4 regions of the Stenotrophomonas sp. STEN022 genome follow, and region 1 is predicted to be linked to each of the others. Evidence: predicted binding sites of a transcription regulator. Region 1 holds the regulator's gene; each other region holds the start of a gene.
The links. The regulator FliA, encoded in region 1, starts transcription of late flagellar genes. The targets are predictions, from matches to a motif close to TAAAGTTTNNCNNNCNNNGGCCGATAA.

Region 1 (7,886 bases):
AGCGCAGCAATCTCATGTGGTGGCGTGGCGAACAGTTCCTGCACGCCCTGCGGCACCGGCTCAACCGGTACGCCGAAGGCGCGGGTCAGCGAGGAGTGGGGGTCCAGGTCGATCAGCAGCACCTTGTGCCCGCGAGCGGCCAGGCCGCGGCCCAGCGACAAAGTGGTGGTGGTTTTGCCGACGCCGCCTTTTTGGTTGGCTATGGCCCAGATGCGCATCATTGGACTCCTTCGATGACCGCCGGTACCGCGCTGCGAATGGCACCTGCGGCAGAGGTGCCGCCGTTGTCGTCCTCATCGCTGGTACTGGCTGTGGTGTTACCGGCAGCCGGCAGATCGGCTGCCGCTGCCGAATCGGCGAGGATGATCACCATCACCCGCCGGTTGCGGTTGCGCCCTTCGGGCGCATCGTTGCTTTCGCGTGGACGGAACTGGCCGTAACCGACCATCGCCAGTCGTTGCGGCTGCACGCCATGGTCGGCGAACAGGTGCACCACGCTGGCGGCACGTGCGGCCGACAGTTCCCAGTTGGATGGGAACTGCGCGGTGGCGATCGGCAGATTGTCGGTGTGACCTTCGACGCGCACGCCGTTGGGCGCATCGAGCAGAACATCGGCCAGGGTGCCGAGCGTGTTGCGAGCGCTGGCGTCCAGGGCTGCCGAACCAGTGGTGAAGAGGATGTCGCTGTTGATCTCGACCTCGATCCACAGCTCGGTGCGACGCACGGTGATGACGCCCTGCTTGACCAGCGGCGCCAGCGACTGGCTGAGGCGGTCGGCGATCTGGTTGAGCTGGCGCTCGGCGCGCTGCAGCTGTTCCTGATTGTGTGCCGACACAGGCATGCGCATATGCGATGCCATCGACGGCAACTGGGTTGGGTCTGCCAGTGCGCCACCAGTCATGCTAGGTGCACTGATTACCGAGGGCGAGTCGTAGCCGCCGCCCTGCAACTGCTTGTTGCCCACCTGCACCTGGCTGATGGTGCGCGGCGCGCCGCCAAAGGCGGTGGTCAAGGCGTCGGCCATGACCCGATACTTTCCTTCGTTCAAGGATGAGATGGCGTACATCACCACGAAGAAGGCGAGCAGCAGCGTCATCAGGTCGGCATAGGGGATGGCCCATGCTTCGTGGTTGGCGTGCTCTTCGTGGTGCTTGCGACGGGCCATGATTCAGTTCACGAAGCCAGCCAGGCTGTTCTCGATATTGCGCGGGTTCTCGCCCTGGGCAATGGCGATCAGGCCTTCGATGATCATTTCACGCTCACGGCAACTGCTGGCGATCACGCCCTTGAGCTTGGCCGACACAGGCAGGAACAGCAGGTTGGCCGAGGCGATGCCATAGATGGTCGCGGTGAACGCGGCAGCGATGCCGTGGCCGAGTTTGCTCGGGTCGGCCAGGTTTTTCATGACCGCGATCAGGCCAAGCACGGCGCCGATGATGCCCAGGGTTGGGGCATAGATGCCCATACCTTCGAATACCTTGGTGGCGGCCAGATCCTGTTGCTCCTGACTGCCGAGTTCGATTTCCAGCATGTGGCGGATGGTGTCCGGCTCGACGCCATCGACCACCAGCTGCAGGCCCTTGCGGATGAACGGATCGTCCTGCAGCTCGACCTGCGGTTCCAGGCCGAGCAGGCCCTGACGGCGGGCGATATTGCTCCAGTCCACGATCTGCTGGACCAGCGCGCGACGGTCGCTGGCAGGTGGGCGGATCACCCAACGCACGATCTTGAAGGCGTGCTTGAACACGGCCGGCGAGGTGTGCAGCAGGATTGCTGCCAGGGTGCCGACGATGACGATCACAAACGCAGCAGGTGACCACAGCGAGGACAGGCCGGCGCCCTTGAGGATACTGCCGCCCACCAGGGAGGCGAGGGCGAGGAAGAGTCCAATGATGCTGAGTCGGTCCATGGTGCGTATATCGGCCTCGTTGTAGCGGTCTTGAATCAATGAGCGGTGCAGCTGTTGTTGCTGTAGCTGTTGTTAGCCCCTCTCCCGCCTGCGGGAGAGGGGTTGGGGTGAGGGCAGCTCTGGCTTTGAAAGCTGGAAGCACCCCTCACCCGCCCCGTCTTCGCGGGGCCGCCCTCTCCCGCAGGCGGGAGAGGGGACTAGCAGGATCGCGAGATTGCAGGCGGCTTGCGTCTGCATTGCTTACCCCTGCACTCCACGCAGCCCATCCACATCCAGAATCAGTGCCATGCGCCCATCGCCAATCAGAGTCGCGCCGGCATAGCCGTTCAAGCCGCGCAGTGCACGTGGCAACGGTTTGATCACCACTTCCTCGCGGCCGCGTACCTGGTCCACCACCAGCCCGAAGCGGGCTTCGCCCATCTGCAGCACGACGATGGTCAGCAGCGTCGACGGTGCCGGGGTGATGCCCAGCCATTGACGCAGGTCCAGCAGGGCCAAGGTGTGGGATTTGCGGTCCAGCACCGCGCGACCATCAAACCAACCCAGCGAGGTGGCCGGTGCGTGCAGCACCTCCATCACGCGGGCCAAAGGCAGGGCGTAGACGTCCTCGCCAGCTTGCACCAGCAGGGTCGGCAGGATCGCCAGGGTCAGCGGTACGCGGATCAGGAAGCGGCTGCCACGGCCCAGCTCGGACTGGATCTGGATCTGGCCGCTGAGCTCGCGGATACGCGACTGCACCACGTCCATGCCGACGCCGCGGCCGGAAATATCGGTGACTTCCTGCTTGGTCGAGAAACCGGGCAGGAATACCAGGTGCAGGCACTCTTCGCTGCTCAGGCGGGCGGCGGCTTCCGGGTCGAGCAGGCCCTTGTCGCGGGCCTTGGCGCGCAGGCGCTCCGGGTCGATGCCGGCGCCATCGTCCTGCACTTCGATGCTGACGTAGTCGCCTTCCTGCTGTGCGGACAGGCGCACCCGGCCCATGCGCGGCTTGCCTTGGGCTTCGCGCAGTTCCGGCGATTCGACGCCATGATCAATGGCGTTGCGCACCAGGTGCACCAGCGGGTCGGCCAGTGCTTCGACCAGGTTGCGGTCCAGTTCGGTATCGGCGCCGATCAACTCCAGATCGACTTCCTTCTGCAGTGAGCGGGCAACGTCGCGGGCAACCTTGGGGAAGCGCGAGAACACCTTGCCGACCGGCTGCATGCGGGTGCGCATCACCGCCGATTGCAGGCGCGCGGTGGCGATGTCCAGGGTGGAGACTGCACGGTCGAGCTCTTCGTCCTTGAGGCGCATGCGCAAGGTCTTGAGCCGGTTGCGGGCCAGCACCAGTTCGCCGATCAGGTTGACGATGGCATCCAGCCGCTTGGTGTCCACGCGCACGGTGTGCTCGGGCTCGGCAGCCTTCGCGGCGCCTGGTTTGGCTGCGCCTGCTGCAGGGCGAGCGGGTGCGGCGGGTGCCGCGGCCGGCTTGGGCTTGGGCGCAGCAGGAATCGCCTGCACAGCGACAGCGCCAGGAGCAGCACCGCCATGCAGCTTGTCCAGCAAGGCTTCGAACTCGTCTTCGTCGATCAGGTCGTCGCCGGGCTTTGCCGCAGCGATCGGCTGGGCACCGGGCGTACCGCTGCCATGCAGTTCGTTGAGCAGGGCTTCGAACTCGTCTTCGCTGATCAGGTCGCTGTCACCCGCCGGCGCAGCGACCGGCTGCGCGGCTGCGATGACTGGCGCGGCGCCAACATCGAACTGCGCGATCAGTGCAGCAGGTGCATGCTCCGGTTCGGTGCCCGAAGACACGGCGTCGAGCATGGCCTGCAGCCAATCCAGCGACTGCTGGGCGGCGTCGAAATGATGCGCCAGCAGTTCGGCCTTGCCGGCCCGCGCCATGCCCAGGGTTTCCTCGGCGGCGTGGCACAACTCCACCATCGGGTGGATCGCCAGAAAACCGGCGCCACCTTTCAGTGTGTGGAAACCACGGAATACGGCGTTGAGCTGGTCGCTGTCGTGCGGTGCCTGCTCCAGCGTCACCAGCTGCTCGCCGAGGCGATCCAGGATTTCCTGCGCTTCGAGGATGAAGTCGGCGGCGATGTCGTCGGCAAAAGCGCTCATGGCTTACAGCCCCAGGTCCGAGAGCAGGTCGTCTGCGTCCACCTGTGACACGGCATGGCGGTCCAGGCCATTGACGGCGGGGCCAGCCAGGCCCTGGTTGCGGGCTTCTTCTTCCGGCGGCGGCAGGCCGAGCGCGCCAAAACCTTCATGCACGCGACGGACGATGCCGACGACGCGGCGGATGATCTGTCCGGTCAGGTCCTGGTAGCTCTGGGTCAGGGCTACTTCGGTGAGGTTGTGGCGGATGCGTTCGAGGATTTCGCCCTGTTCGGCATTCAGCCCGTCCGCACGCAAGCGCTCGGTCAGCGCGCGGCATTCTTCGGCCAGATCGAGCGTGCGATGGGTGGCCTGCTCGGTCATCTGCACCACGTGGTCCAGGCGCGCGCAGGCATCATCCAGCTCACCCGCTTCGCTGGGCACGCTGGGTAGTTCGCCCAGCGCCTGGCCCAGTTCGCGTGCAAGCCGGCCCAGTCCGGACATCATCGGCTGCGTGCGCAGGGCGGCGAGTGCGTCGATTTCCCGGCGCCAGCCAGCCTCATCGCCACTCTCCAATGCTGCCAGTGCGTCCTGCAGGCGCTGCACAAGGGCCGATTTGTCGCTCAATGCTTCCCCGGGCTGGTTCATCAGGCGCTCGCTGCCAGGCGTTCGAAGATCTTGCCGAGCTTCTCTTCCAGCGTCTGCGCGGTGAACGGCTTGATGATGTAGCCGTTCACGCCGCTCTGTGCGGCCTCGATGATCTGCTCGCGCTTGGCCTCGGCGGTAACCATCAGTACCGGCAAGGTCTTGAGCTTGGCATCGTTGCGGATGGCCTTGAGCAGCTCGATGCCGGTCATCACCGGCATGTTCCAGTCGGTGACGACGAAATCGAACGACTGCGTCTGCAGCATCGACAGCGCGGCATGCCCGTCCTCGGCTTCGGCGGTATTGGTGAAGCCCAGATCGCCGAGCAGGTTCTTGACGATGCGACGCATCGTCGAGAAGTCGTCAACGATCAGGATGCGCATGTTCTTGTTCAAAAGGCTTTCCTCTTCATGGTTCTTCGAGCCCGGCGTCGGCCGCCTCGAAAATCTTCAGTCGGCTACGCAGGCGCAGCGTGGCCTGACCGTGGATCTGACAGACGCGGGATTCGCTGACGCCCAATACCGCGCCGATTTCTTTCAGGTTCAATTCCTGCTCGTAGTACAGCGACAGCACCAGTTGCTCGCGCTCGGGCAATTGGCCGATGGCCTTGCCGAGCTCGGCGCCGAACTGGCTGCGCTCCAGCACCTGCTGCGGGTTGGGGCCGCCGGTGCTGGGGGTGTCCAGCTCACCCTGGTCTTCGATGCGTGATTCCAGGCTCAAGACCTGGCCACGCGAGGCGTCTTCGACCAAGCGCATGTATTCGGGCAGCGGCAGCTCCATCGCTTCGGCCACTTCACTGGCGCTGGCCGCACGGCCGCTGCTCTGCTCAAGGCGGCGGATGGTGGCAGCGGCATCGCGGGCGCGGCGGTGCACCGAGCGCGGCACCCAGTCGCCACGGCGGATCTCGTCGATCATCGAGCCGCGGATGCGGATCGATGCGTAGGTTTCAAACGAAGCGCCCTGTTCGGCGTCATAGCTGCGCGAGGCCTCGATCAGGCCCATCATGCCGGCCTGGATCAGGTCATCGACCTCGACGCTGGCGGGCAGGCGCGCGGCCAGGTGGTGGGCGATGCGGCGTACCAGGTCGGCGTGGCGGGCAATGCAGTCATTGGCCGCGTTGCGCTGGACCTCACGGTATTGGGCGGCTGCATTGTTCATGCCTTCACCTTCTGCTGGATGATGCGTTCCAGGAAGAACTCAACGCCGCCGCGCGGGGCGGTTGGGGCTTGCCAGCGCGCGGTGCGGCGGGCGATTTCGTTGATGGCCAGCGAGGCCGGCGCGGAAGGGTAGAGCTTGACCACCGGCTGCTGGCGTTGCACCGACAGGCGCAGCCAGTCGTCCTGCGGCACGCAGCCCAGGTAGTTCAGGGAGACATCGATCAGGAACTTCTCGCAGACCCGCACCAGCTTTTCGTACAGGGCGCGGCCTTCGTTCGGGTCGCGCACCATGTTGGCGACGACCTGGATGCGATCCACGCCGCGCTCGCGCGAGAGCACCTTGATCAGTGCGTAGGCATCGGTGATCGAGGCCGGTTCGTCGCAGACCACCACCACGGTGTCCTGGGCGGCCTGGCAGAAGGTCAGTACGCTGTCGGTGATGCCGGCGGCGGTGTCGATGATCATCACATCGAGCTCGCGTTCCAGCTCGGAGAACACATTGACCAGGCCAACGTGCTCGGCAGGCTGCAGCTCAGCCATGTGTCGGCGGCCCGAGGCGGCGGGCACGACCAGCACGCCGTTCGGGCCTTCGATGATGACTTCTTCCAGCGTGGCGCGGCCGGCGACCAGATCGGCCAGGGTGTGCTTGGGCTGCAGGCCGAGCACCACGTCGATGTTGGCCAGGCCCAGGTCGGCGTCGAGCAGCAGGGTACGTTTGCCCATGCCTGCCAGTGCCACGGCCAGATTGGCCGAGACATTGGTTTTACCTACACCACCCTTGCCGCCAGTGACCGCGATGGTGCGTACCGGGCCGGCGGGTTCGTGCCGGGTTGCCGACAGCGGGAAGGTGTTGGTCAGCTTGGCGTACTCACGCGACTGCATTGTTCAACTCCGTGTTGCAGGGCATATCGGCCGCGCGGCGCAAATCTTCAAGGCGGAGTACAAGATTTGCGGCAGAGGCCCGATAAAGGTCTTCCGGGACGTCCTGGCCGTCGGTCACCCAGGTGATCGGCAGGCGGTGATCGACCGCCACCGACAGGGCAGAACCGAAGCGGCCGGTCTCGTCCAGCTTGGTCAGCACCACGCCCTGCGGGTTGGCGGCGCTGAAGCGGCGCACCACTTCGTCCATGTCCTGGAAGGCGGTATTGGCCGGCAGCACCAGCAGGGTGCGGATCTGGCCGGCGGCGCGCAGCCACTGCAGCTGGGCGGTGAGGGCGCGGTCGCGCTGGCCCAGGCCGGCGGTGTCGATCAGCACCAGTTTGTAGTCGGCCAGCTTCTGCAGCAGCTGATTGAGGTCGGTGCCGCTATTGGCCTCGTGCACGGCGATGCCGAGCTGGCGGCCGAAGCCGTACAACTGCTCGCGGGCGCCGATGCGCTGGGTATCGGTGGTGACCAGGGCCACGTCGCGGGCGGCATGGGCTTCGGCGAAACGGGAGGCCAGCTTGGCGATGGTGGTGGTCTTGCCGGCGCCGGTGGGGCCGACCAGGGCGATCACGCCGCCGGTTTCCATCGGGTCGACCGGGGCGATCGGCAGCTTCTTGGAGATCAGCCCCAGCATCAGGCCGCGGGCGCGGCTGGGGTCGATGTCGGCCGGGATCTGGGTGGCGACGTCGCGGGCCAGGCCGGCGTCGAAACCGTATTCGTCCATCAGGTCGAGTGCATTGGCGCGCACCGCGCTGCCGCGCAGGCGCTCATCGGTGAAGCGGTTCATCTCGCGCTCGATCAGGTGGCGCATGCCGGCCACTTCCTGGCGCAGCTGGCTGAGCTGCTCGTCGTCGCGGGCGATGATCACCGGGCCGGTGGTGATCGGGTTGACCGGGGCAGTGCTGGCGACCGCTGCTGGTGCGGTGGTTTCGATGGTGATGACCGGGGCTTCAGCTGATGGCGGCGCTGCGAACGCAGCGATTGGTGCAGCGATCTGCTCGATTGCAGGTGCCACAGCGGCAACGGCGAGGACCGGCACAGCAGGAATTGCAGGGATCGCCACAGCGGCAGCCGGTTGCAGCGGGGCCAGCTCCGGCTCAGGCATCGGCGGATCGATGACGAAGCGTGCGCGCTCGATCGAAGCAGGTGGCTCGATGGTGACGGCGGCGATG
Region 2 (7,886 bases), on a different contig from region 1:
CAACAACGAAATCAAGCGCCTGGCCCATGCAGCCGCGGCCGGCGACTTCAGCCAACGTGGCAATGCAGACCAGTTCGAGCACGATTTCCGCGACATGGTCGGTGGCGTCAACTCGTTGATGGAGACCACGGAGGACAACCTTGGACACCTTTCGCAGCTGCTGAAGGCGGTTGCCCAGGGCGATCTGACCCAGCGCATGGAAGGCGATTTCCGCGGGGTTTTTGCCCGCATGCGTGACGATGGCAACGCCACCATGGATCAGTTGACCAGCATCGTCTCGCGTATCCAGGCGGCCAGCGGCAGTATCAGCCTGTCGGCCAGCGAAATCGCCACCGGCAACGATGATCTCTCACGCCGCACCGAGCAGCAGGCGGCCAACCTGGAGGAAACCGCTGCATCCATGGAGGAACTCACCTCCACCGTACGCCAGAATGCAGAGCATGCGCGCCAGGCTGATCAGCTCGCACGCGGTGCCGCCGAGGTCGCAGCACAGGGTGGCAGCGTGGTTGGGCAGGTGGTGACCACCATGAGCGCGATCGAAGCCTCGTCGAAGAAGATCGCCGACATCATCAGCGTGATCGATGGCATCGCCTTCCAGACCAACATCCTCGCCCTCAATGCAGCGGTGGAAGCAGCGCGTGCCGGCGACCAAGGTCGCGGGTTTGCGGTGGTTGCCTCTGAAGTTCGCACGTTGGCGCAGCGTTCGGCGGCAGCGGCCAAGGAGATCAAGGGATTGATCGACAACTCGGTCGACAAGGTCGCCGAGGGCTCGCAACTGGTGCGCAACGCCGGCAACACCATGGACGAGATCGTTGCCTCGGTGCAGCGCGTCACCACCATCATGGCTGACATCTCCTCTGCCTCGCAGGAGCAGTCCACCGGTATCGACCAGGTCAACCAGACCGTCATGCAGATGGACGAAAGCACCCAGCAGAATGCTGCGCTGGTCGAAGAAGCCACCGCCGCAGCACGCTCGATGGAGGATCAGGCGCTCCAGCTCACCGAGGCGGTCGCGCAGTTCCGACTGGCTGGCTCGGTCAGTGCAACGTTGGCCAAGGTCGCTGCCAGCCCAGGCGCGGCGCCGCCGCGTGGACGGCCAGCATTGCGCGCCATCCCCAAGCCGGCCAGCCGCACACCGGTTGCCAGCACGGATGACTGGCAGGAGTTCTAAGCCAGCGATGGAGATGGCGGGCAGGACCTTTGGTTCTGCTCGCCATCGTCGGGCGCCATGGCGTTCCGCTGCGCGTTGTTGACGCCGTACAGCATCTGCCCATCCTTGCGTCAGCCAGATTCCTTGTGTCGCCCTGCAGCGATCCCTCCGGTTACCGCCACGCTTCAGCCCGCGACATACTCGCGCTCTGCGACGTCCGCCCCCAGCACCGACACACCCGGGAAGACACCCGCCGCGTCATAGCGCTGGCGCAGCCGCTGCAGTCGCCACCAGCTGTCCTCCGAGTAGCAACTGGCTACCTCTTGCGAGCGCGTCTCAAGGTCGAACTCATTGATGTAACTGCCGGTCGCAAATCGGGCCAGCTCGTCGTATACGCCGCGCAGCCAATCCCGGTTCAGCTCGTCCTCGTCCTCGTCGTTCCACTGCGCGTAGGTGGATACCGACATCCGCCCGTGCAACGAGTACGCCGCGTCGCCATAGCCGCGCTCCGGCCGCATGATCACCAGCGATAACGTCCTCGGCGAAGGCCGGGCCCGCATGCCGGAAAGCAGCGCATCAGCGACCTGCTCCACCGCGTCGCTCATGATGTTGTCGGCCCGGTAGCGCTTGCTGACCATGGCCTGTTGGGTCTGCTCATAGATGGGGTCGAAGCTGCCCAGCGCCCGCTCACCGAACTCCCCCACCCACGGATCCACATCCGCGCGCAAAGCCTCATGCAGCACGGTGGCCTGCCTCATGTCGTCGCAGAAGACGCTGGCGCTCAAGGCTGCAGGCAATCCCTCCGCACCACCCAGCGCCACCATGATCTGCATGCGCGGATCATCGCGCCGCGTGCACAGTGCCCGCAGCACATGTTTGAGGTTGACCGCATCCACCGGGTAGCTGCGTGCCAGGATTGCCTTCGGCTTCGGCCATACCTTCAGATGGAAACGAACCACCGCGAAGAACAAGCACGGACCGCCACCACGCGCCGCCCACAGCACTTCGGCATTCTCGGTCTCATTGGCATGCAGCAATCGTCCGTCTGCAGTCACCACATCCACTGCAATGACATTGAAAGTGCTCATGCCACCCCATGCATCGCAGTTGATGCCCAGACCGCCGCCGAGCAGGAAGCCCGCCAATCCTACGTTGCTACCATGGCCGGTTGGAAACGCCAACCCATGCGGTGCCAGGGCATCGGATAGCATGCCGCTGGTAACGCCAGGCCCAACCGTTGCCCGCTCGTGCTGTGCATCCACGTCTATCATGTTCAGCGCTGACAGATCCAGCAATACGCCACCACGGTGGAAGAAACTGCCAGCATAGCTATGCCCGGATCCCTTCAAGGCTACGCGCAGCCGGTGCGAGCGGGCGAAGTTGACGCTCTTGACTACATCGTCGATGGACGCGGCGCGGACGATGTACTCCGGATAGCGCTCAAAATCACGCTTGTTCCACGCGGTGCTGTAATACCAGCTGGCGTACTCGGCGTGATGACGGGACCTGACCCTGCCCTCCAGCGTCTGCGAGAAGGCGCAGAAGTCGTCGGGAAGAATCTTCGGATGCAGCGTGCCCATGTCAGTTCCCTTGGAGTGGCGAAACGGATAGAACTCAAGCGGCCACAATGCTGGTCGCCGAATACAGCGGCAGGGGCTGCAGCCCCAGGCGGGTCTTGATGCGCGCGTTCAAACGCCCAGCTTCGATGGTGCGCACACCGGCGGCCAATGCCCACTCGTAGGCATACGCAAAACTGACCGTGTAGGGACTGTACTCGGTCAGGTCATAACGCATGCCCGCCGACCAGATGCACATCAGCGGACCATCAACGAAGCAGATGAGTCCGCCCACGACCACACCCTTGTCTTCAATCAGCACAAGCCGCACCAGCCCATCGCAGGTCCGCACGAAACGGGCCAGCGCCTGCGCAGGGAAGTACTGCGGGGTGCCGTTGCGCGCAGTGGTCTGCTGACACAGTTCGGTCAACTGCTCCAGGCGCTGATCGAAAGGCGGAGCGTGCAGCCCGATTTGCGCGTTGGCGGCAGCGAATTTGCGCAACTGTCGGGTCATCTCATAGCGCCCATCCCTGGGCAGCGCCTTCAGTACCGCGTCGAACCCATCGAAGCGGCTCATGTCCATGAAATACCTGTCAACCAGATAACGAACTTCCAGACCCTGCTCCGCCAGCTGTTGTCGTGCTGGCTCGTGCGCCACGTTCAGAACCCCCACATAGTGCGCGTGCAGAGAAACTGCCAGCGCTTTCAAGGCGCGCACCAGTGCTGCCTCGACGGCGGCACCAGGCAACGCCATCACTTCGCTGTCAAAGCAGTGCATTACATGACTGAACAGCGCGCTCTGGCCGCGGTCACTCTCTATTCCCGCAGTCCGCGCCAGCAACCCGAACGGATCGACGGTATGCACTGATTGCAGATAGGCAGGCAAGAACCCTACCAAACGACCATCAGTGCGTGCCAGCAGATAGAACGCGCCGTTGATCGCCAGCAACGGTGAGTGCTCCGCGGCGCGCAGGAAGCGCCAATCGTAGAAAAAAGAAGCCTGACTCTCCCGATGGAAGGCACGGTACTCAGTCTCATCCACCGCTTCGATGGAAAGTCGCACTTCCACTTCAATGGACATTACCTGATCCTCAGGATCGCTCAGCACCCCGGATGTTCGGCCGGGGGCAGGAACGAATAGTTGGTTCATTGGCGGCAACTCCGCGGTCGCCGGAAAACACTATCTATTTGCAATCGCAGCTAGCGCTTGCGACACCCGATGATTGCCGCATGTGGCTCATGCACATACGCCTGCAGTGCTGGCGGCACCTCGGGTAAATCGTGCTTGGCCGCGAGCGTTGGATTGGACCATTGGATCGCGTCCGCGCCAGCCTTGCGCAATGCCGCCTCAATTGCCTGTTGCGACCAGTACCAGGCGTGCACGCTGGCGTCGTACTGGCGATAGCGCAGATCCAGACGCAGGCGCCCACCTTCGCGATGTGGCTGCGTGCTGTCATCCGGCGTCAGCATGAAGCCGCAGCCTTGGTAATAATTGGGCGCAGGTGCGTATTGCGGGTGGATGGGCAGGGCAATCAGCCTGCCACCCGCACGTAGTGGCGCCAGCATCTGCGCCGCCATTTGATCGAGCTCAGCCAGCGTCGTGGCATAAGGCAGCACATAGACCGCCAGCACTACATCGAACGCCGCATTGCCAGCCTCCTCCAAACTGGAGCAGAAACTGATGTCCAGCGCATCGCGCTGGGCGCAACGACGCGCATAATCGAGCATGCCTTCGGCAAGGTCATAGCCGACCACCATGCGTGCGCCGGCACGCTTCAGCAACCGTGAGTAGTAGCCGCTACCGCAGCCGAACTCGAGGACATCCAAACCTTCCAACCGCCCCAGCGCAGCGAACACGCTTGGTGTCTCGATGTACTTGCGGAAGGGCCATGTCGCCATGTCCTCATAGAGCGCTCCCAACTGATCGAACTGATCTGCTGCTTCCTTGCTCATCTGCTGTTCCCTTGCTTATGAGGGTACTGCGGTGGAAGTAGTCGCAGATGCTCAGGGATCGCAATATGCAGAACAGTGATAGATCTCACAAATCATCGATATTTCACACAAAACTCTCAAAGATGAAACCTACATTCAGCCGCCATCAAGCTGGCATGGAAGTGTTATTTCGATTATCTGCAAGGCAGTTGTTCCACAGCGGCCAAACACCTTAACGCTGTCGGCAAATCCCCGATGCATGGCGGAACTCGTAACAGTCCGGCTAAAGATGCTAAAAAGGCGGCCGTTATCACACTTTGCAGCGCATTGATCAGCGCTGCGCCGATCATCGACCCAACCGCAACCGTGTCCATGCCCGACCAAGAATCGCCCGCACCGACGCCCTCCCCGCACGCCGGCAACCTGTATGCCGACGACCGCTACATGGTGCGCAACCCGCATCAGGTGCGGCACCTGTTGCAGGCCATGATCGATCAACGCTCGATGATCAATGTGCACCCGGACGGGCGTGACCAGGCCTTCCCGTCAGCGGTATTGGACGTGGACATGCGCCACCTCGTACTGGATGCCAGCCCGGTGCCCTCGATCAACCGCACGGTCGAGACCGCCAACGACCTGCTCTGCTTCGGCCAGGTAGACAAGGTCACGGTGCGCTTCCAGTTGGAAGGCCATCGACGTATCGAGCGCGACGGCCATGTCGCCTTTGAAGTGCCACTGCCGGAAGAGGTCTATCACCTGCAGCGGCGCGAGTTCTACCGACTGGAGACCCCGGTTGGCGATTCGCCGTATTGCGTGCTGCCTGACCCAGACGGCGGCGAGGCCACTCGCTGGCGGGTGCTGGACATAAGCGCCGGCGGCATCGCACTGCTGCTGCCGCCCGATCAGAACCTGCTCAAGCTGCAGAACCGCTACAACTGCCTGCTGGAGATCCCTGAAAGCGCCCCGATTCCAACCCCGTTGGTGGTCTGCAACCTGCGCCAACAGAAGCAGCCCAATGGCACGGAGATGACCCGCATCGGGCTGCGCTTCGACGACCTGCCGCGCGGCGCGGACAACAGCATCCAGCGCTATATCTTCCGCATTGATCGTTTACGCAAGGCACGCAGCAATGGCGATTGAGGTGGACACCCTGGCGGACATCCGAATTTGAACCCTGGACGACGGCACTTTCTCCGCCCAAAGCCGCGCACAACCCCGCCTGCATCCGCAGGCGGTGTCCAGGTCGGAACGGCGCTGTCAGGGCCTCCGAGATGACGGAAAACTGGCGGCCTGAAACTTGATGCATCGCACATTTCAGCCTCGACGCCGAATCACATCGGGGCTTCTCCCGCTGGCCTCCTAAAGTCCCTTGCCACAACGCCGATACCGGTGCTTCAGCCGCATCACATCGGCAGCCCGCCAGGACCAGGATCCGCCATGAATGACTCCCGCAGCACCTCCGCCGACACCACCGGTGGCGAATACCTCAGCTTCACCCTCGGCAACGAGCACTACGGCGTGGATATCCTCAAGGTGCAGGAAATCCGCGGCTACGACGCAGTCACCCGCGTCCCAGACGCACCGGACTACATCAAGGGCGTGATCAACCTGCGCGGCACCATCGTGCCAGTCATCGACCTGCGCCTGAAGCTGCGCCTGGACGAAGCCCGCTATGACGCCTTCACCGTAATGATCGTGCTCAACGTCGAGGACCGCGTTGTCGGCATCGTCGTGGACAGCGTTTCCGACGTTATCCCGCTCAACGCAGAGCAGATCCGCCCGACCCCGGAGTTTGGTGCCGCCGTCGATACCCGGTTCATTTCCGGCATCGGCACCCAGGACGATCGCATGCTGATCCTGCTGGATATCGAGACCCTGCTCGACACCGCCGACCTCGGCCAACCGAGCGCTGCCAACGAAGCGGCCTGAACAGCCGTTTCGCAAAGCCGATCACATTTTCGCGCATGCAACTCAAGCGCGGCATCCGCAGGCCGATAGCCATTGCATGCCTGTCCTCCCCGACCGGCCCCCAATCCCTTCCCGGAGTTTCCGATGTACAAGCACGTACTTCCGCTGTTTGCTGCCACCGTACTGGCGACCGTCGCGTTCGACGCCGCCGCCGATGCCGAGATGATCCCGCCGGAAACCGCCGCGCGCTTCGCCGGCAAGGACGGCATGGTCTGTGGCAAGGTTGAGAAGGCCCGCTACGCCGAAGGCTCCGAAGGCCAGCCGACCTTCCTGCACATGGGCGGCATGTTCCCGCGCCACACCTTCTCGGCGCGCATCGCCGGCAGCAACCGCAGCAAGTTCGGCTTCCCGCTGGAGACCCTGGAAGGCAAGACCGTCTGCGTGATCGGCAAGATCCAGCGCGACGCGTCGCGCGCCGAAATCGAAGTGGCATCGCCGGCCAACCTGAAGCTGGCAAACATCAAGTAATCCGCCTTTCGTCACGCCGGCTCAGCCGGCGTGTCACCCCGCGCCCGTGACATGGCGGGGCCTGTTCCCGGAGATCACGCAAGATGCAGTGGATCAATTCGCTGAAACTGAAACCGAAGCTGATGCTGACTTTCGGCGTCGTGCTGTTCGTCATGTTGTTGCAGGGCGTCGTCGCGTATCGCGGCCTGCACTCACTGAACAACGCCACCACCGACCTCGCTGAGAAGCGTACCCCCAGCCTCCGTACCACCGGTGAGTTGAGCGGTATGGTCAGCGAGTATCGCAACGCGTCCTATCAGAGTTTGATCCGCGCCAGCGACGACGTAAAAGCCGACGCAAAAACCCGCGCGACCGAACTGCGCATGCAGATCGATACCACCATCGCCGCGTATCCAAAGCTGATCGACAGCCCGGAGCAGAAGAAACTCTTCGACACGTTTGTCGCCGACTGGGGCAAGACTGCGGCCTCATACGACGCGGTCAGTGAGATGCTGGCACTGGACCTGCCGGATGACGCCATCGATACCTTCGTTGGCGAAACCCGCAATCTGCACCGCAAGGCCTATGCGGCACTGCAAGCGCTTGCTGCAAACGACAATACCCGAGCCCAAGCCGCAGCCAAACAGGCCGCGGAAACCTATCGCGCGTCGGCCCTGCTGATCATCATCGCCGTTCTGGTCGGTGGCGCTGCCGGCTTGGCGCTGATCTGGCTGTTCGCCCGCTCGCTGGTCAACGCAATGCGCGGTGCGGTGGATGTGGCCAATGAGGTTGCAAGCGGCAAGCTGGACGGTACCATCGACCTGTCCCGTGCC
Region 3 (7,886 bases), on a different contig from region 1:
CCCTCTCCCGCTTGCGGGAGAGGGGTTGGGGTGAGGGCAGCTCTTGATCTTGATCTTTCACTCAACTCCCACCAGCCCAAAAAAACATCACCCACCTGTAACGCCAAACCACAACTCCAGCGCTACGATTGCGCCATCCACATCTACAAGCAAACCCACCATGGGCACCTGGACCTGCAGCAACTGCAAGGAAGTGAACGAAGACAGCTTCGACCAGTGCTGGAAGTGCGGCACCCATGCCGATGGCGCACCGCCGCCACGCGACTTCCAGCCTGAGGCCGGGCGCAGCTGGATGCAGCCACCACGTTTGATCGACTGTCCGCGTTGCCCTGGCATGCGCATGGAATTCATCGGCCGCAAACGCTTCCACGAAGGCTCGCAGGCCATGCCCTTCCTGCTGGGTGATATCGGCGAGTTGTTCGTCAACCGCGAGGAATTCGACCTGCATGCCTGCCCGAGCTGCGGCAAGGTGGAGCTGTTCCTGTCCAATCGCGTACGCTGAGCACCGCAACCATCAACGGGCCGACGATGCGTTTCCAGCGCTGTTTGATCCTGCTGTTCGTGGCGATGTACCTGCTGATGCTGCTCGGCGGTACCGCGCTCAAACCCGGTTATTCACCGCTATCGCAGTACATCAGCGAACTCGGCGCGACTGGCAGCGAACACGCCCGACTGATCAGCCTGTTCGGTTTCATTCCCGTCGGCGTGTTGGCGGCGCTGCTGCTGTTCGCATTCGCACGGACAGCGCCTGTGAGCGGGGCAAGTCGACTCGGCTACTGGCTGCTGATGTTCGAGCCGCTGGCGTGGATAGGCTCCGCGCTGGCGCCCTGCGACCTTGGTTGCCCGATTGGCGGCAGCCTGTCGCAATCGCTACACACGCTGCTAGGCGTGTTCACCTATTTCGGCACCGCACTGGGCCTGATGCTGCTGGCCACCACACCTGCAATCCGCACCACCACGCGCGTGCTGTGGATTACTTTGGCAGGACTCTGGCTGCTGCTGTTCGTGTTGATGGGACTGGAACCATTGCACGCTTGGCGTGGACTGCTGCAACGCCTGGAGGAGTGGAGTGTGTACAGCGTGTTGTGCATCAGTGCATGGCGATTGAGCGCTTCTGCACCTGTTGCCGACAATGCGATAACACGCGCCCACCAATAGCGGGTGTACGCTGCGCTCCTCTGTCACCGGAGCATCCGCATGAGCCACCGCAGCCGCCTTGCAGGTTTCATCATTGATTGCCAGGGCAGCGACAGCGATGCCGCCGCCGCGTTCTGGGCGCCCGCACTCGGTCTGAAAGCCGAGCCCGGCTACACCGAGGACGATGGCGCGCAATACGCCGAACTGATTGGCGCGCCGGCCGAGCTGCACGTGGAAGTGCAGCGCGTCGACCACGCATCACGCGTGCATCTGGATATCGAAGCCGACGATATCGATGCCGAAGCCGACCGGCTTGAAGCGCTGGGCGCACGCCGTATCGGCAAGGTCAAACGCTGGTGGGTGATGGAAGCACCTACCGGTCATCGCTTCTGCATCGTGCAGATGAAGCATCCAGAACGTGGCGCACCACCCAACACATGGAAGTAGCGCGGAATTTTCACGACAGCAGGCCTTGCGATGTGCTGGAATGCCGCCCCAACTTCAAAGAGTCGACAGCATGGGTTTGATCACCGGAATGATCGTGGGTGCACTGGGCGGCCTGGCCCTGGTCAACATCCTGGCACTGATGGCAAGGAACAGCGGCAGGCCGCACGACCTCACCAGCTTCAGCTCCGACGAGAATGTTACGGCCAAGGTTGATGCCTGGGCAGGCCAGCAGGGTTACCGCATGGTCCGCGACATCGATGGCACCCGCGTGTATCGCAAGGGCAACAATATCCTGACCTCGCCGATGTATCTGGAACTGAGTCAGGACGGGAACAAGTACAGCATCAAGAGCTATACCCAGATCAACGGCTTCATCCTTCGCGGTGATATGGCACTGACCGGCGACACCTTCATCGCCAAGCTGCCACGATCGATGGCCAAGAAGGCGCAGAACATCCTGTTCGCGTCCTTGAACGTACCCGGCCTGCCCTGAGCGTGGAACAGCGCGTTCGCCGCAGGCAATGCACAACACGGGGATAATGTGCGCTCTGAGTCCACCGGAACCACAGCAATGCATTCCCCCGCTTCGCTACAGAACGCACGTGTGCTGGTTGCCGGTGGCAGCCGCGGAATCGGCCTGGCCATCGCCCAGGCCTTTGCCCGCGAAGGCGCGAAAGTCAGCATCTGCGCGCGCGGTGCAGCAGCGTTGCAGCAGGCTGCCGAACTGCTGCTACGCGATGGTGCAGCTGCCGCGCACACGCAGCAATGTGATCTCGCCGACCCGGCGCAGATCCAAGCCTGGATCGATGCCGCTGCGGCCACATTGGGTGGCGTCGATATCCTCATCAACAACGCCTCCGGGTATGGCAACGGCAATGACGATGCCAGCTGGCAGGCCGGTTTCGATATCGACCTGATGGCTGCGGTGCGCGCCAACCGCGCCGCCCTGCCCCATCTACGTTTGAGCACGGTGCCGGCCATCCTCAACATCAGCTCGATCAACGCATCGGTGCCGACGCCGCGCGCAGCGGCCTACTCCGCCGCAAAGGCCGCGTTGAATTACTACACCACCAGCCTGGCCACCGAACTGGCGCGCGAGCGCATCCGGGTCAACGCGCTGGCACCGGGCTCGATCGAATTCCCCGGTGGGCTATGGGACCAGCGCCGCGACAGCGCCCCCGAACTCTACGAACAGATCCGCACCAAGATCCCGTTCGGCGGCTTCGGCAATGTCGAGGATGTGGCCAACACCGCCGTATTCCTGTGTTCGCCAGCGGCGCGCTGGATCACCGGCCAGGTACTGGCGGTGGATGGTGGGCAGTCGCTGCCGGCCTGAGCCTCGCCTGCCGTTTGTGGGAGCGGCGTAAGCCGCGAAGCTGGGGCACTTACAGATCGCCGGCTTCGCGGCTTACGCCGTTCCCACAAACCAACCAAGCTCAACCAGAACTCACACCAACTCCGCCGCTCCAACCACCCGCACGCCCGGCTGCGGATCCAATACCGCCTGCACCAAGGCGTCGGCAATCCGCGTGGCCGGATTGATACGCCATGCCCGCGGCAGAACCGGCGCCAGCGCCCCCAGCACCACGCTGGCCAGATGCTCGCCGGCACGCCGCTCGGCGCGGTCGCCACCAATCAGGCCCGGGCGCACCAAGGTCAATGAAGCAAAACCCAGCGCGCGAAGATCCTGCTCCAGCTCGCCCTTGACCCGGCTATAGAACACCAGCGAACGCGGATTGGCACCGGCCGCCGAGTTCAACGCAAACACTTCGCAGCCGTTGGCCCGTACCGCCTGCGCGATCGCCAGGGGATAGCCATGGTCGATCTGCCGGAAGGCCTCACGCGAGCCGGCCTGCTTCATCGTCGAGCCCAGTGCACAGACCACCGCATCCACCTGCCAGCCCGGCGCCACCGCCGCCAACCCGGCGAAATCCAGCACTGGATTGAGCAGCCTGGGGTCGGTGCGCGCCAGCGCGCGCCGGGTCGGCGCCACCACGCCATTGCAGCGTGGGTCGGACAGCAGGCGCTGCAGTACCTGCGCCCCGACCAGACCGGTCGCGCCAGCCAGCAATACCCGCATGATGTGCTCCTGTGATCGGCTGCCATTCAAGCCGGCTGCTACCTTGCCGATAATGGGGCTTGGACACCACCTCCGGCTGCGCACAGGCGCCGCCGCAACCCGCCCGGACTCCTGCGCAATGGCCGACAGCCCCGACGACTCCTCCGCTTCCCGCAGCAGCGGGCTGGGCCGCATCCTGTCCCGGCGCACCGCGCCACAGGCGGCTGCAGCGGTCGAGGTCGTAGCCAACGGGGGCGGTGGCATGGCGATGCTGCAGCGCCTTTTCATTGGCGCCAACGCACCGGAACCGGTGTTGGCGGCCTTCGCCCAGGGCATGTGCACCCTGCCCGGTGAACTCGGCGACATGGGCCAGCGCCTGCACAGCGCACACGCCGAACAGGATTGGGAACGCTACGGCCGCCTGCTGCGGCAGTTGATCGACAAGTACATCCGCACCGTCGAACTGGAAGCCTCCCACACCAGCAACAGCCAGGCCGAGCAGCTGCGCGACATGCTGCGCGACACCCTCGGCGCGGTGCTGGCCAGCCTGATGCAGCAGTCGCCTGAGCTCGAACAGCAGGCCCAGCGCATGGGCGAGGAACTGCGCACCTGGCGCAGCGGCCAACCCTTGCAGCCGGTGGCCATCCATCTGCGCGAGCTCTGCCACCAGGTCGGCGTGCGCAGCAGCAGCCTGCAGGAACAGCGCGACCTGCTGCTCAACCTGTTCGACATGCTGCTGGAGAACATCTCCGAACTGCTCGATAGCGACAGCTGGCTGCAGGGCCAGATCCGCTCGATCCGGCAACTGCTGGCCGGACCACTGGACGCCAACTCGCTGGAGCAGACCCGCAACGATCTGCGTGAGGTGATCTACCGGCAAGGCCTGCTACGCGAAGGCATCGATCAATCCAAGCAGGCGATGAAGGACCTGATGGTGGACTTCGTCGAGCAGGTGGACGGCATGGTCACCGAGACCGGCGAATTCCACGATCGCATCGCCAGCTATTCCATTGCAGTACGCCAGACCCGCAGCATCTCCGACCTGACCCAGCTGCTGCAGGATGTGCTGCAGGACACCGCCCGGGTACAGGCACAGGCCGCACGCGCACGCGACCATCTGGCCAATGCCCGCGCCGAGGCCAAGGCCGCCGAGCAGCGCGTGCAGCAGCTGGAACGCGAGCTGGAAGAAGCCGGCAGCCAACTGCGAACCGACCCGCTGACCGGCGCCCTGAACCGCCGTGGCCTGGAGCAGCAGTTGGGCGAATTGCTGGCCGACCACAGCACGCCGCTTAGTCTGGCCATGATCGACCTGGACCACTTCGGCCAGACCAACGCCCAGCACGGCCACGCCGGTGGCGACCAGGCCCTGCGTCACCTGGTGGCGGTGACCCAGCAACGCCTGCGCGGCCGCGACTGCATCGCCCGCCTCGGCGGCGACGAATTCGTGCTGGGGCTGCCCGGACTCAACCGCGCCGCAGCGCTGGAAACCCTGCAGCACCTGCAGCAGCAGCTGGCGCAACGCCCGTTCCTGCATGAAGAACAGCGCGTGCAGGTCCGCTTCAGCGCCGGCGTCGCCCAGGCCCAGCCCGGCGAGTCCCTGCAGGCCCTGCTGCAGCGCGCCGACCAGGCGCTGTATGCCGCCAAGCGCGTAGGCCGCAACCAGGTTCTGCCCGCCGCCTGAGCGGTGACAGCAACGACAATCGGCTCACAGCTGTGATATTTGCTGCGCTGGTGCGAATCACCCGGGCATGGACATCACCGCGACCCACCCCATCGCCGAGCTGCAACAGCGCTTTGCCCAGTTGCTGGCCCAGCACCAGGGCATCGTACTCAAGGTCGCGCGTGGCTATTGCGCGCAGCGCGACGACCGCAGCGACCTGATCCAGGAAATCAGCACCCAGGCCTGGCGCGCCTTCCCGGCCTTTGATCCGCAGCGCGCGCAGTTCAGCACCTGGCTGTACCGCATCGCCTTGAACACCGCCATCTCGCAGCTGCGCAGCCGTGAGCTGCGCCGCCAGTACCACAGCGACGTGGCGCTGGAAGACGACCTGGCCAGCATCGCCGACAACGCCGAGGACAATGCCAGCCTGGCCCAGCTCAACCAGCTGATACATCGCTTGCCGGCACTGGATCGCGCCTTGCTGTTGCTGCACCTGGACGACTGCAGCCACCGTGAAATAGGCGAGGTGCTCGGCATCAGCGCCAGCAACGCCGCCACCCGCCTGCACCGGCTGCGCCAGCAACTGCGCAGCCAGTTCGCCCCCACCGACACCACGCGAGGCTGAGCACATGGAACTCGACGAACTCAAGGCCGCCTGGGCCCATCAGGCCCAGCGCATAGACCCGTTGGAAGTGCTGGCCCTGCAGGCCTGGCAGCAACCGCGCCAGGCTGGCGTGCGGCGCCGGCTGCGCTGGTTCAGTGGCCTGCAACTGGCTTGGCTGCTGGTGTGGATCGTAGTCACCGTACTGGCGGCCAGCTTCTGGGTGGAGCACCGTCAGGTGCCACAACTGCTGCTGTCCGGACTGGCGCTGCATATCTACGGTATCGCCGCGATCTGGGTATCGGTGACCCGCGCCTTGTTGGCGCTGCACGCGGATGCGGCCGGGGCACCAGTGTTGATCCAGCAGCGACGACTGGCACGCCTGCGCCGCTTCACCGCGCTGAGCGAGCTTGGTCTGGGTCTGCCGTGGTTCTGCCTATGGCTGCTGGCGCTGCAATGCCTGTGCGTGCAGTGGCTGGGACTGGACCTGTACGCGATGGCGCCAGCGTGGTTCCTCGGCACCTTGGGCTTCGGCGTGGCGGTGATGCTGGGCAGCATCGGAGCCGCACGCTGGGCAATGCGGCGCTTGCCAGCAAGCCATCGACTGCAGCGCTTGCTGGACAGCCTGTCCGGGCAATCACTGGCCCGCGCGCAGCAGCAGTTGCGGGAGTTGGAGCAGGGCCTGCAGTGAACTGCAGCTGTGTTGCTGTTTTGTGGGAGCGGCGTCAGCCGCGAAGCAGACAGTCCATCAGATGCCTGTCATGCAGGCACCATTGCTGATGCCTGAAGCATTGCCTGCTTCGCGGCTTACGCCGCTCCCACCATCAAGGCAGGAATGGCGGCATCAATGCGCGGCTTTCGGCCCACGCATACGCTGGATCAGGGTCACCGCGGTCAGCACCACCGCGCCGATGATGATGCCCACCACCATGCTGCCCAGTGCATTGGCCAGCCACTCCAGATTGGCCGGTGCCAGCCCGACCACGAAGTGGTGCAGTGCTGGAATCGCGTGCACCAGGATGCCGCCACCAACCAGGAACATCGCTGCGGTGCCGGCAATCGACAGGCCGCGCATCAACCATGGCGTGGCATACAGCAGACCGCGTCCAACTGCCGCCAGCGCGCGCCCCTTGTCCAGCAACCATGCACCAACGTCATCCAGCTTGACGATGCCAGCGACCAGGCCATAGACGAACACCGTCATGCCCAGTGCAATGGCGATCAAGGTGGCAACCTGCTGGCTGAACGGCGCATGCGAGATCACTCCCAGCGACAGCACGATGATCTCCGCCGACAGGATGAAGTCGGTGCGCACCGCACCCTTGATCTTGTCCTTCTCGAACGCGACCAGATCCACCTTCTCATCGGCCATGGCCTTCAGGCGCTCGGCCTTGTGCGCCTCGTCCTCATCCTTGGAATGCAGGAACTTGTGCGCCAGCTTCTCCACGCCTTCGTAGCAGAGGAAGGCACCGCCGATCATCATCAGCGGGGTGATCGCCCATGGCAGCCATGCACTGATCGCCAAGGCCGCCGGCACCAGGATCGCCTTGTTGACCAGTGAGCCCTTGGCCACCGCCCACACTACCGGCAACTCACGGTTGGCAGTGACGCCGGTTACCTGCTGCGCATTCAAGGCCAGATCGTCACCGAGCACGCCAGCGGTCTTCTTTGCCGCGACCTTGGTGAGAATGGAGACGTCATCCAGCAACGCGGCAATATCGTCAAGCAGGGCAAACAGGCTGGCTCCAGCCATGGGTCACCGTAAGGTCATAGGACAGGGGAAGGGAGATTTTCACTCATTCGCGCCCCGTGCGGCGCGCGGTAGCGCGTATTCACCCACCTGCAACCCGGCAGCAGCCACACTGCGGGCTCGGCCGCCAGGAAGACCCCCGCTTGATGGACCCGACCAGCAGTGACAGCCCGACCACCGTCGGCGGCCTCAGCCGGCGCCAGCAGATCGTGCGCCTGCTGCTGCGCTACCG
Region 4 (7,886 bases), on a different contig from region 1:
CTCGACGCCGCTGACCAGTCGAGCCGGGCCAAGACCACCTTCCTGGCGACCATGAGCCACGAGATACGCACACCCATGAGCGCCATCATCGGTATGCTCGAGCTTGCGCAGAGGCATGCCGATCAGGGGCGTCTCGATCGGGCGGCCATTGCGGTTGCATATGATTCGGCACACGGTCTGCTGGAGTTGATCGGTGACATTCTGGACGTGGTGCGCATCGAGTCTGGCCACGTCAGCCTAAGCCCCAAGCGTGCAAATCTGCGCGAGATGACCGAGTCGGTTGTGCGGGTGTTCAATGGACTAGCCCGGCAGAAGGCCTTGCATCTGATAGTGGAGCTGGACCCAAGCGTGGATCGTGATGTGTCGATAGATCCGATGCGGTTCAAGCAAGTGCTGTCCAATCTTGTCGGCAATGCCATCAAGTTCACCGATCGTGGGAAGGTCACGATCCGGGTCAGCGCTGTCTCGGTGGGAAGAGCGCAGCTGGGTCTGCAACTTGAAGTTTCAGATACCGGAATAGGCATCGCAGATGCTGATATCGCGCGCCTGTTTGATCCCTTCGCGCAGGCCGATCACGGCCACAGCACGCGCGGTGGTACCGGTCTTGGTTTGCCGATATGCAAGTTCCTGTGTGAGCTGATGGGGGGAGATATATCCATCCGCAGCAGGCTTGGCGAAGGCACGTCGGTGGTGCTGAATCTGCCGTTGGAGGTACTGCCTGCGATTCCGGGAGCGGCCGAAGCTGTGCAGACGGTGGATGCCAAGCACCCAAGCTTGAAGGTACTGGTGGTTGATGACCACTCTGCCAATCGCAGCCTGTTGACCCAACAGTTGGTATTTCTTGGGCAGCGCGTACGCAGCGCATCCGACGGGCGTGAAGGCCTTGATTGTTGGCTTGAGGAACGCGTCGATATTGTCGTGACCGACTGCAACATGCCGGTGATGAATGGCCATGAGATGGCAAAGGCCATTCGCCGGCATGAAAAAGCTGCTGGCTTGCCGCCTTGCGTGATCATCGGCTTCACCGCCAACGCGCAGCCGGAGGAGCGGGCCAAGTGCATAGCCTCGGGCATGAATGATTGTCTTTTCAAGCCGGTCAGCCTCAGCACGCTTTCCAGCATGCTGGTTGCGCTGGGTGAGGCTGCCGATATCGGGGCAGCAGAGCCGCGTCTGCAACAGATCCAGGACATTGCCGCGACGCTGCAGGAGTTGACCGGAGGTGACGCTGCGATGACACGTAGTCTGGTCGTTGAAGCGCACAAGAGCTTCGTACGTGACCTGGCCGAGCTGCTGGCTTTGCTGCCACGATTCGAACCGAAGGGGATGTCCAACCTTGTCCATCGCATCAACGGTGGCGTGCGTCTGTTGCAGGTTACGCATCTGATGGAGATCTGCGAACGAATTGAGCTTCTTTGTGAACAGCCTGAGGTAGAGCTCGGCGAGGTCACAGCAAACGCACGGTTCATTGCGAGCGAACTGCCCGAGGTCATCGCGGTGCTGGCTGCCATGTGTAGGCGCCAAGCGGAGGCCAGATAGGCCGGTGTAGCCCCTCAGGCCCCGGGTTAAGCCCCCGGCGGCGCCAAAAAAACCCGCGGCGATCCTGTCCAACGGCAGTACTTCGTCGGCGGCACCCAAGCGCACGGCGCTACCTGGCATTCCCCATACGACCGAGCTTGCTTCGTCCTGGGCCAAAGTGGTCGCACCGGCCTGTTTCATCTCCAGCAGGCCGCGAGCGCCATCTTCGCCCATGCCGGTCAGGATCACTCCAACTGCATTGGCGCCGGCATTCTGTGCAACGGAGCGGAACAGCACATCGACCGCGGGCTTGTGCAGGTTGACAGGCACGCCGTCGTCAACCCGGCATCGCCAGCGCGCACCATCGCGTATCACCCGCAAGTGGCGACCGCCAGCGGGTAGGTAGGCATGGCCGGGCAAAATGGCTTCACCGTCGCTGGCTTCGCGTACCGACATCGCCGAGTGACGATCCAGACGCTCGGCAAAGGCGGTGCTGAAGCTGGCCGGGAGGTGCTGGGTCATCACGATGGCGGGCGCATCGGCTGGCATCATCTCGAGTACCACGCGCAGGGCTTCGGTGCCGCCAGCTGAAGCACCGATCGCGATCAGGCGATCGGTAGTGCGGAAACCGAGACTGTTGGCGCTGGCCGGCCGCTGCGGCAGCCGACGTGGGCCGCCGGCGATGGTGCGTACCCGCGATCGGGCCGCCATCTTCACCTTGCTGCGGATTTCTTCTGCGTACGCGTCCAGGCCGCGGGCGACGTCGAGCTTTGGCTTGGCGACAAAATCCACAGCGCCCAACGACAAGGCCTGCAGGGTGGTATCGGCGCCGCGCTCGGTCAGCGACGACACCATCACCACGGGCATCGGGTGCAGGCGCATCAGATTCTCGAGGAAGGCCAAGCCGTCCATGCGCGGCATCTCGACGTCCAGGGTCAGCACATCGGGGTTGAGCCGTTTGATTTTCTCGCGAGCCAGCAGCGGATCGGCGGCGGTGCCTACAACTTCGATGGCCGGGTCGGCGGCGAGGATCTCGGTCAGCACCTGGCGGACCAGGGCCGAGTCGTCGACGATCAAGACCCGGCAGGGTGCCTGCAGGCTCATTCAAACAACTCCACGCCACCACTGACCGGGGTGTGCGACAGGCGGGCGCGAACGGCGGTTTCGGTGGCGACCACTTCGGCATCGTGGGCATGCGGCAAGCGCTGCACCACTACGCGACCGGTGATCGGGAAGAACCAGATCTTGCGCGGATGAATGCCGCATAGATCTTCAGCAACAATCGGGATGTGCTCAGCACGCAGGTACTGGCGCACGAACTCGGCGTTGCGGGTGCCCACCGGATTGCTGGTGAAGCCCTTGAGTACGTTGGCGCCACCGAACACCTTGGCTTCCAGGCGTTTGCGGTGGGCGCCGCGCTTGAGCAGGTCATTGATCAACAGTTCCATGGCATAGCTGCCGTAACGTGCGGGCGCGCCGTCGCCTACATTGCCTTCTGGCAGCAGGAAGTGGTTCATGCCACCAATGCCGAGGATGGGATCGCGGATGCAGGCCGCCACACAGGAGCCGAGAATAGTGGTCAGCGCGGTATCGTCGTCCACCACCAGGTACTGGGTTGGCAGCAGCTTGGCGGCAATCGTCTGGAAACGGGTGTCGCGGTAACGCATCACCTCATCGGGGTAGTGCTGCGGGTTCTTCATGCGCCATTCCTGCGGCTGCGGCGGTACAAGGTGCGGCCGCACGGCTGGATCAGATCGGCTGCGTGCAGGTAGTTCTCGGAATGACCGGTGTAGAGCAGGCTGTCATCGTCCATGTGCTGCACCAGCCGCGACAGGATGCCGCGCTGGGTTGGCTTGTCGAAGTAGATCATGACGTTGCGGCAGAACAGCGCATCGAATGGGCCGCCCACGTCGTAGCGGTTGGCCAGAAGGTTGAGCGGACGGAACTCGATCAGGGCGCGCAGGGCAGGGACTACCCGGCACTTGCCTTCATTGGGACCACTGCCACGCTGGAAGTAGCGACGCTTCATTGCCGGGTCCAATCCTGCGATACGGTCCATCGCGTAGACACCCTGGCTGGCGGTGGCCAGCACCTGGGTATCAACGTCGGTGGCGATGATGCGCACCGGCGGAGTCATCGATGAGAACGCCTCGCAGGCGGTGATCGCCATGGAGTAGGGCTCCTCGCCAGTAGAGGCAGCGCACGACCACAGCTTCAGCGGCGCACGTGACGCACGCGCCTGCAGTTCCTCGCGAAGCTTGTCGAAATGATGCGGCTCGCGGAAGAACGAGGTCAGGTTGGTGGTGAGCGCATTGGTGAATGCCTGCCATTCCTCGCCGCCGTGCTGTTCCAGCTGGTCCAGGTAATCCTTGAACGAGCGCAGGCCCAGGTTGCGCAGCCGCCGCGACAAGCGGCCATAGACCATGTCGCGTTTGGCCGGCGCCAGTGCGATGCCTGCACGCGCGTGGATCAGCTCGCAGACGCGGCGAAAGTCACGGTCGTTGAACTCGAAGTCCCGCTCGTTGCTGTCCATATCGATCATGGGGTCTGTGCGCTCAGCTGGCCAAGGCCAGGGTTTGTGACGGGTTTGCCACGGCAGGCTTGGCACTCAGCTGGAATACCGCCACTGCCTCGTCAAGCAACGTGGCCTGTTCTTCCATCGCGCGCGCAGCGGCGGTGGCTTCCTCCACCAGGGCGGCATTCTGTTGGGTGGTCTCGTCCATCTGCATGACGGTCTGGTTGACCTGCTCGATGCCGGCAGACTGTTCCTGCGAAGCGGCGGAAATCTCGGCCATGATGTCGGTGACGCGTTGTACCGCGGTCACGATTTCGCCCATGGTCGAGCCGGCCTGCTGCACCAGCTGCGAGCCTTCGTCCACGCGCTCGACCGAGTCCTCGATCAGCGTCTTGATTTCCTTGGCGGCAGCCGCCGAACGCTGGGCGAGGGTGCGGACCTCGGCGGCAACCACCGCAAAGCCGCGACCTTGTTCACCGGCTCGCGCGGCCTCGACCGCAGCGTTCAGTGCCAGGATGTTGGTCTGGAAGGCGATGCCATCGATCACGCTGATGATGTCGGCGATGCGGCGTGAGGACTGCTGGATCTGACCCATGGTGGTGACGACTTCGTCGACCACGAGACCGCCGCGCGAGGCCACGCCGGCAGCACCGATGGCGAGCTGGTTGGCCTGGCGGGCGGACTCCGCGTTCTGGCGAACGGTGGAGGTCAGTTCCTCCATCGAAGCAGCGGTTTCCTCGAGGTTGGCAGCCTGCATCTCGGTGCGGCGCGAGAGATCGGCGTTGCCGGTGGCAATCTCGCCCGCGGCCAGATTGATGCTGTCAGCCGACTGCTGGATGCCCGAAACAATGCCTGCAAGCTGGGTGACGGTGCTGTTGGCATCTTCACGCATGCTGGCGAAGACACCCTGGGCGTCGCCGCTCAGTTTGACGGTGAGGTCGCCATCGGCAAGCGCCTGCAATAGGCGCGATACCTCGCTGAGGTTGTCGTCGCTGACCTGCATCATGTTGTTCAGTGAACGGACCATGGCATGGAAGTCGTGTTCGAAGCGGTCCTCATCGCCGCGCTGGCTGAAGTCGCCGGCAGCTGCTGCGCCGCCCAGGCGCTTGATCTCGCTGTTGATGGCGGCGAGGTTGCGCTTGATTGCGGCCATTGTGTCGGTGATGACGCGCTTGTCGCCCGGCAGCAGCGGCATGTCCTGGCTGAGGTCACCAACGGCATATCGCTGCGCCAAGGCGATAACCTGCATTTTCACGTCGATGTGATTGCTGACCAGGACGTTGGTTTCTTCCACCATTACCCCGTAGTCGCCGGGGAAGCTGCTGGAATCGATCCGATAACGGATCATGCCGGCATCGTGCTGGCGTGCCATCTCGGCCTGCGCACCAATCACCGCGCGCAGTTGGTCCTGCATGTGCGACATGCTGCTGAGCAGCTGGCCAGTCTCGTCCTTGCTGGGCGCAGCGATGCGGTTGTCCATGCGGCCGTTGGCAATGGCGGTGGCGACGGCGGTTGCGTTGCGCAGCGGCAGTACGATGCGGTTACCGATGATCCAACTCAGCGCCAATACCAGCAGTACCAGCACACCGCCAGCGACCGTCATGATTGCGGTGAATTTCAGGGCCTGAGCTTGCAGGTCGTCCATGTAGACGCCGCTCGATACCACCCAGTTCCATGGGGTATACATCCCGGCATAGGCGAGCTTGCCGACCACACCATCCTTGCCTGGTTTGGCCCAGCTGTAGGCAACGTAGCCACCGCCCTTGCGTGCAGCCTCGACCTGGTCGTAGTACAGGCGCACGCCATCCTCGCCTCGGAAGTCCTTCATGTCCTTGCCAACCAGATCGGCACGGAATGGATGCATCAACAGCACGTACTTGTTGCTGTAGATGTTGAAATAGTTGACGTCGCCGTCGGAGCGCATCTTCTGTAGCGCGGCCATCGCGTACTTCTGTGCGTCTTCCAGCGGCATAGCACCGGTTTCTGCTTCCTTGGCGTAGTGGTCGAGCACGCCGTAGCTCATTTCCACCTGGGCACGCAGCGCCTCCTTGCGGGTCTCGTACAGGTCCAGGTACTGCATGCGCGCCGCGATGACCGACAAGGCGATGACGCCAATGACGATCAGCGCGGTCAACAGGTTCAGCTTGCGCCTGACCGAGATATTGGAAATGTAGTTGTTCCAGAGCGAGGAGATAGTCATCGAATCCGCCGGTTACCTTGCGGTATCAGCGCTGCGTGAAGGGATAACGGGTTATCGGCCGGAAGGGGCGCGAATTGAGGGGCAGGACGTGAGCGGCTGGCGGGAGCAGTTGATCCGTTCACGTATGCGAAGAAGGGCGACGGTTTCTGTGGCAGCTGTTTGTGGGAGCGACGTCAGTCGCGAAGCTGGCAGTGTTTGAGGTGCCGTGGTCGGTCGACTTATGGCGTGGCAGATTCGCGGCTGGTGCCGCGCGCAGCAGGAGCGGATCAGGCACCGAGCTTTGCTGGAGTTGTTGTAGGGCCTGCGTCAGCCGCGAAGCCGTTGGTGCTTGAAACGCTCGTGTTGCGCCGACTGATGGTGATGTGGCTTCGCGGCTTGCGCCGCTCCCACAAGAAAAAAATCCGATGCCAGGGACTGGCATCGGATTTCGGGTGACTCAGTTGCCCGGGTTGGCGGCATTGCCGTCAACGCCGAGAAACCTGCTGATTAGAACTCCTGCCAATCCGAGTCGGCGAGTTCAGCTACAGCCGTGCGTGCGCCTGCGGTGCGACGACGCGGTGCCGGTGCTGCTGCCTGGACGGCAGGGCGGGGCGCCGGTTCACGTACGGAAGCCGGGTTGCCGGTAACTGCAGCGCCTTCTTCCAGCTGGAACACGGATACCACGCTTGCCAGCTGCGCAGCCTGCTCTTCCATCGAGCGGGCCGAGGCAGTGGCTTCTTCCACCAGTGCGGCGTTCTGCTGGGTGGTTTCGTCCATCTGCACGATGGTCTGGTTGACCTGCTCGATACCGGCGGACTGTTCCTGAGAGGCAGCGGAAATCTCGGCCATGATGTCGGTCACGCGCTGCACCGAGGCGACGATCTCGCCCATGGTGGTGCCCGCCTTGCGGACCAACGCCGAACCATCGGCGACCTTGCCGACCGGGTCGTCGATGAGGCCCTTGATTTCCTTTGCCGCACCCGCAGAACGCTGTGCCAACGTACGAACTTCCGAGGCTACCACGGCAAAGCCGCGACCCTGTTCGCCAGCACGTGCGGCTTCCACCGCAGCGTTCAAGGCCAGGATGTTGGTCTGGAAGGCGATGCCGTCGATGACCGAGATGATTTCAGCGATCTTGCGCGAGGACTGCTCGATCTGGGTCATGGTGGTCACCACTTGGCTGACCACTTCGCCGCCCTGCGAGGCTACCGAGGCAGCGCCGATGGCGAGCTGGTTGGCCTGGCGTGCCGACTCGGCGTTCTGGCGCACGGTGGAGGTCAGTTCCTCCATCGACGCAGCCGTTTCTTCGAGGTTGGCGGCCTGCTGCTCGGTGCGACGGGACAGATCGTTGTTGCCTGCGGCAATCTCGGTGGCAGCCGAGTTGATCGACACCGACGACTGCTTGATGCGGCCGACAATGCCGGTCAGCTGCTCGGCGGTGGCATTGGCATCGTCACGCATGGTGGCGAATACGCCCTGGTACTCGCCGTGCATGCGCACGGTCAGGTCGCCGCGGGACAGACCCGACAGCAGGGCGGAAATCTGCTCCAGGCTGCTGGCATTGGCGTCGAGCAGGCCGTTGATCTGGCTGGCCAGCTGCAGGAAGAAGCCGTCCTTGTCTGCGGTCTCGATGCGGCCGCTCAGGTCGCCGGCGGCGGCAGCCTCGATGATGCGCGC

Region 2: a site for FliA is predicted at 5,999-6,025, ahead of ACVOMF_RS07635 (chemotaxis protein CheW). Genes of this name have one in related genera too.
Region 3: a site for FliA is predicted at 3,691-3,717, ahead of ACVOMF_RS17455 (GGDEF domain-containing protein). Genes of this name have one in related genera too.
Region 4: a site for FliA is predicted at 6,282-6,308, ahead of ACVOMF_RS07650 (methyl-accepting chemotaxis protein). Genes of this name have one in related genera too.

The regions. Positions count from the first base shown of each region.
Region 1 is NZ_JBRREG010000130.1:190-8,075, reverse strand. It holds gene ACVOMF_RS19190 (ParA family protein) at 1-218, opposite strand, end outside; gene motD (flagellar motor protein MotD) at 218-1,168, opposite strand; gene ACVOMF_RS19180 (flagellar motor protein) at 1,169-1,909, opposite strand; gene ACVOMF_RS19175 (chemotaxis protein CheA) at 2,150-4,012, opposite strand; gene ACVOMF_RS19170 (protein phosphatase CheZ) at 4,016-4,636, opposite strand; gene cheY (chemotaxis response regulator CheY) at 4,636-5,028, opposite strand; gene ACVOMF_RS19160 (RNA polymerase sigma factor FliA) at 5,042-5,791, opposite strand; gene ACVOMF_RS19155 (MinD/ParA family ATP-binding protein) at 5,788-6,672, opposite strand; partial or broken gene ACVOMF_RS19150 (AAA family ATPase) at 6,659-7,886, opposite strand, start outside.
Region 2 is NZ_JBRREG010000026.1:1,290-9,175, forward strand. It holds gene ACVOMF_RS07610 (methyl-accepting chemotaxis protein) at 1-1,171, shown strand, start outside; gene ACVOMF_RS07615 (FAD-binding oxidoreductase) at 1,336-2,730, opposite strand; gene ACVOMF_RS07620 (GNAT family N-acetyltransferase) at 2,765-3,787, opposite strand; gene ACVOMF_RS07625 (class I SAM-dependent methyltransferase) at 3,907-4,659, opposite strand; gene ACVOMF_RS07630 (flagellar brake protein) at 5,011-5,778, shown strand; gene ACVOMF_RS07635 (chemotaxis protein CheW) at 6,076-6,567, shown strand; gene ACVOMF_RS07640 (hypothetical protein) at 6,691-7,074, shown strand; gene ACVOMF_RS07645 (methyl-accepting chemotaxis protein) at 7,158-7,886, shown strand, end outside.
Region 3 is NZ_JBRREG010000099.1:4,366-12,251, reverse strand. It holds gene ACVOMF_RS17485 (hypothetical protein) at 161-502, shown strand; gene ACVOMF_RS17480 (DUF998 domain-containing protein) at 529-1,158, shown strand; gene ACVOMF_RS17475 (VOC family protein) at 1,198-1,584, shown strand; gene ACVOMF_RS17470 (hypothetical protein) at 1,655-2,077, shown strand; gene ACVOMF_RS17465 (SDR family NAD(P)-dependent oxidoreductase) at 2,156-2,920, shown strand; gene ACVOMF_RS17460 (NAD-dependent epimerase/dehydratase family protein) at 3,032-3,664, opposite strand; gene ACVOMF_RS17455 (GGDEF domain-containing protein) at 3,783-5,324, shown strand; gene ACVOMF_RS17450 (RNA polymerase sigma factor) at 5,392-5,928, shown strand; gene ACVOMF_RS17445 (hypothetical protein) at 5,933-6,595, shown strand; gene ACVOMF_RS17440 (DUF808 domain-containing protein) at 6,749-7,657, opposite strand; gene ACVOMF_RS17435 (ABC1 kinase family protein) at 7,801-7,886, shown strand, end outside.
Region 4 is NZ_JBRREG010000026.1:9,650-17,535, reverse strand. It holds gene ACVOMF_RS07670 (ATP-binding protein) at 1-1,536, shown strand, start outside; partial or broken gene ACVOMF_RS07665 (protein-glutamate methylesterase/protein-glutamine glutaminase) at 1,594-2,619, opposite strand; gene cheD (chemoreceptor glutamine deamidase CheD) at 2,616-3,215, opposite strand; gene ACVOMF_RS07655 (CheR family methyltransferase) at 3,212-4,057, opposite strand; gene ACVOMF_RS07650 (methyl-accepting chemotaxis protein) at 4,071-6,230, opposite strand; gene ACVOMF_RS07645 (methyl-accepting chemotaxis protein) at 6,717-7,886, opposite strand, start outside.